Regions from separate parts of the Bradyrhizobium sp. USDA 4504 genome, predicted to be linked through region 2. Evidence: riboswitches for the same ligand, from Rfam matches in the RefSeq annotation. Region 2 holds a riboswitch; the other holds the start of a gene.

Region 1 (4,113 bases), 410 kb from region 2:
GCGCGGGGGGAGCTACCAAAATGCCTGTGGCGCGTTATTTCCTGTTCGTTGGTGGAGTGCTGCTCGCGCTGCTCTTCGTCGTCAATGCCATCGTGCCGCAGGAGGCCGTGGTCGCCGGCCAGAACCAGGGACTGTCGTCGCCGGGCGTCGACAAGACCATGGTGCGCATCAAGTCGACCCAGAAATTGCCCGAGCGGGTGGTGTACGACACCAATTTGCCGACCATTGTTCCGGCGCAGGTCAACGCGGTCGCCGCGGCCATCCCGTCGGCTACGGGCGATGCGTCGGCGCAAGCCCGCGTCCGCAATACGTTCGCCCAGTTCATTCCGCCGGAGAAGGCTGATGCGCAGAAGGTCGCGGCTGAGGCAAAATCGGCTGAACAACCGGCGCAGGCCCAGCCTCAGGCGCCGAAGAAGCGCAAGGTCGCGCGCTACCATGCCCATCCCCAGCAGCCGATGCGGCTGGCACAGCCCGGCATGTATCAGCCCTACCGCGTCGCGCAGCAGCAGCGCATGGGCTTCTTCGGCGGCTTCGGCACCTGGTAAGAAAGGGCTGCCGCAGCCGGCAATCAATCCGCCGCCGCAAACACTTGCGGCGGCTTTTTCATGTCCGCGATCAGGCGGGTGGCCGGATCCGGGACGGCGTCCGAGCGGCGCTCGCTACCTTTAGCGCGGCAGGCGCGGAATCTTGTCCGCGAAGCCGTTGTAGCAGGTCAGCCGCTCGTCCTCTTCCTTCACGAAGCGGCAATCGTTGACGCCCTTGGCCGGGGCAGCCTTCGGCTTCGGCTGCGGCTTGAAAATCTCGTCGTAGCAGATCAGTCGCTCCTTGGTGGCGTCGTCGATGTCCTGACAGGCCTGAAGCTTCTGAGCGACCGATTGAGGCTTGCCGGGCGCGGCAGGCTTCTCGCCCTTCTTGGCGGCCGACTTCTTGCCGACCTGGACCAGCGGCTTGTCGCCGACCATCGGCTGCGAGGTCGCCGCCGCCGGCTTGTCTGCGTCGGCGGGGGCCGGCGTGGTGCCTTGGGCAAGCGCGGCAGCCGGGCAGAAGAGCGCCAGCGCGAGGATGATATGTCTCATGTCGAAAATGTCCGAAATGGCGTGATGACCGGAAGGATGGCGCCGGGGATCGGAAAAGCCCGGCAAGCGCCGAGACTTAACGCAAGTCTTGCCCGAATCCTACCCCCAGAGGTGACCCGCCCGGCACCGATCCACCGGCAAAAGTGAGGGCAATTCGTCGCCGTTCGACCCGCGGGAGAGCGTGAATTGCCTTTGCCCGGCGGGGCGGCTATGACCACGCCATCTGCGCGACTGGCGCTTGGATGGACCACCATCGGGGAGCGCAGAGACTGAACGCCGCGCGCCTGGGCACCGCTTCGAAACGGAGGTGCCATGACGGCGAACATTCTCGATGGGCATGCACATGCCCAAATTGTCATCGACAAGATTGCTGGCGAACTCGACCGGCTGCCCCGCGCGCCGGGGCTTGCGGTCGTGCTGGTCGGCTGCGACCCGGCGAGCCAGATCTATGTGCAGAGCAAGGTCAGGATGGCCGAGCGGCTCGGCCTGCGCGGCGAGGTCGCACGCCTGCCGGATGATGCCAGCGAGTCCGATCTGCTTGCCGGAGTAGAGGCGCTCAATGCGCGCGACGATATCGACGGCATCCTGGTGCAGCTGCCGTTGCCGGCGCATATCGACGCCTTGCGCGTGATGGCGGCGGTCGATCCCGCCAAGGATGTCGACGGCCTGCACGCCCTGAACGCCGGCCGGCTGTTTCATGGCGATGACGCGCTGGTGCCGTGCACGCCGCTCGGCTGTCTCCGGCTGATCAAGTCGGTCCGATCAGACCTCACCGGCGCCCATGCCGTGGTGATCGGCAGCTCCAACATCGTCGGCAAGCCGATGGCCGCGTTGCTGCTGCAGGAGCACGCGACCGTGACGCAGACCCATATCCACACCCGCGGCATCAGCAGGATCTGCCGCGAGGCCGAAATCCTGGTGAGTGCGGTGGGCAAGGCCGGCCTCGTGCGCGGCGACTGGATCAAGCCCCAGGCCATCGTCATCGACGTCGGCACCACGCGCGTCGAGAGGCCGGACGGCGGCTATGCGGTGTGCGGCGACGTCTCGTTCGACGAGGCGGTGCAGGTCGCCGGCGCCATCACGCCGGTGCCGCGCGGCGTCGGCCCGATGACGATCGCCTGCCTGATGGAGAACACGCTGAAGGCGGCAAAGGCGAGGGCGGCGCGGCTGCAATAGCGCGGGATACCTGCGGCGATATGCGAGCGGTGGGTATCGCTCGCGTATCGCGCGCGAAGTTCATGACGTCCGGGGTAATGGAAAGCCCGCACCATTCGTCTATCGTCGCGCGACAGATGGAGGCGCGCGATGCTGTATGCGGAAGATCTCACCGAGGGCCAGACGTTCAAGCTTGGCAGCTACACGATCGGCGAGGCCGAGATCCTGGAGTTCGCCGGCAAATATGATCCGGTGCCAATCCATGCCGATCCCGTCGCGGCTGCGGCAGGCCCGTTCGGCGGACTGATCGCAAGCGGTTTCAACACCATTGCGATCTATCAGCGGCTCGTAGTGGAGGCGATCTGGACCAAGGTGGCGGGGATCGTCGGGCGGAGCTTCGAGATCCGCCTGCCGAGCCCGGTTCGGCCCGGCGCCACGCTCACCGGCCAATCCCAGATCCAGAAGATCACCATCAGGCCGGAGCGGCGCGACGCTGTCGTGATCTTCAAGACGGAGCTGGTCAACGACGAGCAGCGCCCGGTTCTTGTCCTCGTGCTCGACGCGCTGATCCGCATGCGGCCGGCGGAGCAGGGGCCGGCATAGGCGCGGCCTGAGGGGCATCCCGAGGTCATCCGCCTCGGACGGCCGTCAGCGCCTCTACGTGTTCCCCGCACGCGACCTTGTCGTCGCGCAATGTTGCGGCAATTATGACAAGCCGGCGGCAGAACGGCAGCGCATCAATGACGTCATCATCGACGAGGTCGTGCTGCCCGGTATTTGCTTCGTCGATGCGCCGAACGCATTCGACCCAGACGGATGTGCCGCCGTGAAACGCAGCAAGCAGACGAACGGAGAGATCGAAGCCAGGCGGCGCAAGGCCGAGGAATGGCTCCGCATGCAGACCCGACGCGCCGCTGAACGGCAACGGCTTCGCGACTACAAGATTGCGCTGGCGCGCGACGAGGTTGCCGTCGATACGACGCGGCTTGCGCCCTCGAACAGCTATTCGACCCCCGACTTCGTGCTGCGCGGAACCTATCGACCCGAGCCCTTCGTCTGCAAGGACTGCGGTGTTGCCGAGGTCTGGACGCCGTTGCAGCAGAAATGGTGGTACGAGACCGCCAAGGGCGACGTGTTCACCAAGGCGGTGCGCTGCCGGGCCTGCCGCACCAGGGAGCGCGCGCGCAAATCCGCCGCACGCCGCGTGCATCTGGAAGGACTCGCAAGGAAGAAGCCTCCCGTCTCGTAGCGATGGGCGTGACTTCAGGGTCGCACTTCACATCTGATGCGCGGGGAACCGCTGCGCAGGCGGTCAATGCGTCGCGCGTGCGGAACGTTTCGTTGCCTGATTGGTTCGAGACCTTGAAGCCCCCGATGTGGGGTGCGGGCGGGGAGGAACCAGCCAAGGAAACTTGTCAAGGAAACCATCGCGGCCGGAACCAACGAGAAGGAGCAGCGGATGAAACTCAATTCCACGCAAGTCAAGCAGACCATGACGCAACTGAATGCCCAGGTGCTTCCGGACGATCACCCGGCCGTGGCGCAACTGAACAGCGTGTTCGGTGAGCACACATTCTTCGTCGACACCAGCGGGCTCAAGGTGCTTGAACCGGCCCAGACCTCCGACATGCCGGGGCAGACCGGCGAAGTCGTCAGTCTCGCCGAGTGGAGCGATCCGGAGCTGACCTCGCTTCGGCCGCACGAGCCCGAGCCGACCGGCGTGCTCATCGCGCTTGAACCCAGCAAGCACTGAAGCGTTCCAGCGCGAAGTGAATACCGGTTCGCGCAACCAAAACGCCATCAAGCAAGGGGATTGAGAGCATGATCCGATTCAATCGGATCATGCTCTTTGTGCTGCATCGTGCGACACCGCGATCGGCCG
Region 2 (4,113 bases):
CCTTCGCCGGGACGACGGCGGGTGTCGTCGCTTGTGCGTCAAACATCCGCATTCTCGCGACATGATCTGTCCGAGCCTTGCTCTTTTCACCCTATATTTTTGCTGCGGGGCTTGGCTTGCCGCGTCGGGCAACTCAGTGGCACGCACGCACTAGCTTTCAGCGCACCATGCGACTTGATGCTTGCCGGCGGCTTGACGCCCGCCGGGCGTAGCTCTCACAGCCTGGACAGCGCCAAGCCGAGGTAACCGATCAGCGCACCGGTGCTGAGAATGATGACGACGAGCGCCTGTTCCGAGCGTGCTTGCAAGGTTTTCCGGGTCACGGCGGGGACGCTCCGTCTTTCGAGATCATGCGGTCCAACGAACAGCATCGATTTCCGTTCCGGTCCTTCCCCCGGGAACCTTCACGACCTGCCGAGTGACGCGACGGACGCGGAACAGGAACGCGGCTCGGCTGCCTATGAGGGCGGCGCGATCCCCGGAACGGGGAAGGCGCGGCACATCTCGACGCTGTTCGACCTCAGTCGCTTGACGACCGCTGCATCTCCCTTCGACCGGAGGGATTCCGCAATGAGTTCGGCGATGAGGCGCATTTCGGGCTCGCCCATGCCGCGCGTGGTCGCCGCCGGCGTCCCGAGGCGAATGCCGCTCGGCTTGAGCGGCGGACGCGGATCGTCGGGAATGATCTGCTTGTTTGCGGTGATCCCGACGGCGTCGAGGATGTTCTCGGCCGCGCCGCCGTCCACGCCGACGCTGGCCACCGTATCCACAACCATCATGTGATTATCGGTTCCGCCGGTGATCAACGTCATGCCACGTTCCATCAACGCTTCGGCCAGGACCTTCGCGTTGCGCATGACCAGTCTTGCATAGGCCTGAAAATCGGACGTCGATGCCTTCTTCAGCGTGACCGCGGTTCCGGCCACAACGTTCATGTGCGGACCTCCCTGCAATCCCGGGAACACCGACGCGTCGACCTTGCCGGCGAACTCCCGGCGACAAAGAACGATGCCGCCGCGCGGCCCGCGAAGCGTCTTGTGCGATGTCGTCGTCATCACGTCGAAACCCGCATCGAGCGGATTGCGCAAGGCGTTGCCGGCGATCAGGCCGCCGTAATGGCTGACGTCGGCCATGGTCAGTGCACCCACTTCATCGGCGATGCTCTTGAAGGACGCATAATCCAGATCGCGCGGATAAGAGCTGTAGCCGCACAGCACCAGCTTCGGGCGGACGTGCCGGGCCATGGCGCGGAGCTCATCGAAATCGATGGCGCCGCCGTTTGACGGCTGCGTCTTGTAGCGGGCGAAGTTGAAGAGCCGCCCCATGTGCGACACCGGCGCGCCATGAGTGAGATGGCCGCCGTGTGACAGGTCCATCGCCAATATCGTATCGCCGGGCTGCAGCAGGCCGAGATACACGGCCTGGTTCATTGGCGACCCGGACAGAGGCTGAACGTTGGCATGTTCGGCGCGAAACAGCGCGCAAGCGCGCTGGCGGGCAAGGTTCTCTATCTGGTCGGTAAATTCCTGGCCGCCGTAATAGCGGCGTCCCGGATAACCTTCGGAATACTTGTTGGTGAACACCGATCCCAGCAGCTCGAGCACCTCGGGGTAGGTGTAGTTCTCCGATGGAATCAGCTCGACGCCGTCTTGCTGGCGGCGCTCTTCGCCCTCGAGCGCAAGGGCAACTTCCGAATCGTTGAGATGGAGTTGATTGCGGAATGACGGCATGGTGCGGGCTCCCTAAGACGCTGGATCATCAGCTGAACGGGTTGCCCAGGCGAACGGCGTTGGAACCCTTCGCGCTTCACCGTGGTCAATTCCACGTAAGCTCGCCAGTCGCGCGAGGGGCGAATGAGCCTGCGAAGCTCATCGCGAGCAGAAGGCTATCCAATCCCCGGCGGGCTCGCAAGGGTTGGTTGCTGGCGCCGCCGCGGGCCCAGCGTTGGGCGAGATCGAACATCTGGCGACAGCCACGGCAATGGCGACCAAACCGAGGGACGTCCGGCTTACCCAATGAACCGATGTCCCGATGATCAATGCCGTCTTCGGCTGAGGGCCAATAAGGTGCATGACCATCCGTCACTTGCGGGCCGTCAGGCTTGCGGGGTGGCTGACCGTGTGGCTGTGGCACCCGCGAATCTATTCCTTGACGAAGATATGAGACTTTATCTTCCACTGCCCGTCGGGTTGGCGTTCAAGCAGTCTCACGGTGCTGCCAGAAATTGGCGCCGCCTTCTCATTTATTACTAGCGTGGCCGTGAAATGCGAGGTGGTGTAGGCGTAGTTTCCCATGGGCAACACATCGAGCAACTCAACCTTGTGATCTCTGACGCTTCTTCCCCGCCCGGCAAAGAAATTACGGATTGCCAAAGGGCCGGTGACTGGCTGCGCACCAGGCGGCATCAATCTGGCGTCAGCGGCATACAACGGTAACAGGGCATCGAAGTCTGCGTTGTTGATGGCGGCATCCCATTTGGCAGCCGCCGAGGAAAGTTCGTCGGCAGGTGGGGCTGCCCCTGCGGGACTGACGCAAGTACAAGTAAAGATCAACAACAGGGTGCATGAAGGAAGAGAAGGGCGGCTCATCTTTGCCTCCTTTAGCTGAGATGCTTAGCGCGGGAGCGCATTCGCAAACGCTATAGCCGAGGCAAGCAGAACCACTAGTCCAGAAAGTGGACTGGATATCCTCAACTGGCTGAGACTCGATCTGCGGCCGCCGGCGCCTCATCGGCATATTTGCTGCGTGGGAACCAAGTCCGCATGCTGTTCACAAGATGCCTGGGACCGTCGATCTCGATTTTGCCGAGCTCACACGCCCGTAGCAGCGGCATCTCTTCTACGAAAATCTGCACGAGCGTCAGCAGACTCGCATAGAGGCTGATATCGACCTTGAAGCCGGGGTCATCCCAGCAAAGATCGGCTTCCTCCTTCTTCACAACAAACCACCAGCGCTTTGGCCGAGCGTCCGCAATCTCGATGTACAGAACGAAGTCGCATGGAATGTGCCTTAGATCGAACGAACGGCGCATATTCCACATGAGCCGGCCCGCGTGAAGTTCGTTGGGTGTGAGCTGGCTGCGAGCCCATTTGTGGCCCCAATAGCCCATTGCATCGATAATTGGCCTGGCTTCCCTGGCTGCCTGGGTTGGATGGTACTCCCAATGCCCGTTATCGCCTGATCTGCGTGAGATTAGCCCGGCTTCTTCTAGCGTTTGCAGGCGCTTGGAGAGGAGGGTCGGCGACATCTGCGGGATGCCGCGGCGAAGCTGGTTGAAGTGGTGGGACCCCAGCAACAGTTCGCGGAGCAGGAGCGGGGTCCACCGCTCCGTGAGAATTTCCGCAGCTTTGGCTACGGGGCAAAATGATCCATAGCCTTTCATGACGAGAACTTTAGCATCACGAGGGCCACCAAGGTAGTCCAGGTTCTGAACTATGTCCCAGACGAGCCAGCATCGAGGCTGTCCTGGAGGTCTGTTACGCGATTTTCTCGAGACTCGGCCATTCGACGATGCCGGCTCGATGTTCGGTTTGCCCGGAGGCAGATGCGGCTCGATTTGCCAGTACGCGGCCTGGCTGGTGCCACCGCGGGCTCAGCGTTCGCCGAGATCGATCTGCGTGAGGATGCCTTGCCGCAGCGCGAGGCGGACCAACTCGATATCGGTGCCGACGCCGAGCTTGTCCTTGATCAGGGAATGCAGGTTCGCGACCGTCTTGGGACTGAGGTGCAGCGCCTCGGCGATCTCCTCGGTGGTGTTTTCCGCGAGCAGCATGCGCAGCACCTCGAATTCCCGCGCGGTCAGGAGGTCGGCCGCCTTGGTCTCGCCGGCAAGGTGGCTGAGCGCGAGCTCGTGGTCGATATCCGGGCTGATCGCGATCTTGCCCGACAGCGCATCCATCACGGCGTGCACCAGCGTCTCCGGCGGGCTGGTCTTGGTGACATAGCCGCTCGCGCCGGCGCGGATCGCCTGCACGGCAAAGGCCGCGCTCTGGTGCATGGTGAACACCAGGATTTTTGCGCGCCTGTCCCACTGCCGGAGGCGGCGGATGGCCTCGATGCCGCCGATGCCGGGCATCGACAGGTCCATGATGACGAGGTCGGGCCCGGTGTCCT

Evidence for each region. Region 2 has a riboswitch for ZMP and ZTP ahead of ACVMB1_RS14015 (serine hydroxymethyltransferase). Riboswitches for the same ligand answer to the same signal wherever they lie in the genome.
Region 1: it holds a riboswitch for ZMP and ZTP, as region 2 does, so the genes downstream of both, ACVMB1_RS16075 (bifunctional 5,10-methylenetetrahydrofolate dehydrogenase/5,10-methenyltetrahydrofolate cyclohydrolase) here and ACVMB1_RS14015 (serine hydroxymethyltransferase) in region 2, are expected to answer to the same signal.

What each region holds. Positions count from the first base shown of each region.
Region 1 is NZ_JBSSGV010000001.1:3,464,549-3,468,661, reverse strand. It holds gene ACVMB1_RS16085 (hypothetical protein) at 21-545, shown strand; gene ACVMB1_RS16080 (hypothetical protein) at 666-1,076, opposite strand; ZMP/ZTP riboswitch at 1,294-1,373, shown strand; gene ACVMB1_RS16075 (bifunctional 5,10-methylenetetrahydrofolate dehydrogenase/5,10-methenyltetrahydrofolate cyclohydrolase) at 1,389-2,252, shown strand; gene ACVMB1_RS16070 (MaoC/PaaZ C-terminal domain-containing protein) at 2,382-2,834, shown strand; gene ACVMB1_RS16065 (zinc-ribbon domain containing protein) at 2,893-3,480, shown strand; gene ACVMB1_RS16060 (hypothetical protein) at 3,691-3,984, shown strand.
Region 2 is NZ_JBSSGV010000001.1:3,056,697-3,060,809, reverse strand. It holds gene ACVMB1_RS14020 (hypothetical protein) at 216-371, opposite strand; gene ACVMB1_RS14015 (serine hydroxymethyltransferase) at 459-1,730, opposite strand; ZMP/ZTP riboswitch at 1,767-1,852, opposite strand; gene ACVMB1_RS14010 (YybH family protein) at 2,142-2,588, opposite strand; gene ACVMB1_RS14005 (winged helix-turn-helix transcriptional regulator) at 2,690-3,382, opposite strand; gene ACVMB1_RS14000 (response regulator) at 3,593-4,113, opposite strand, start outside.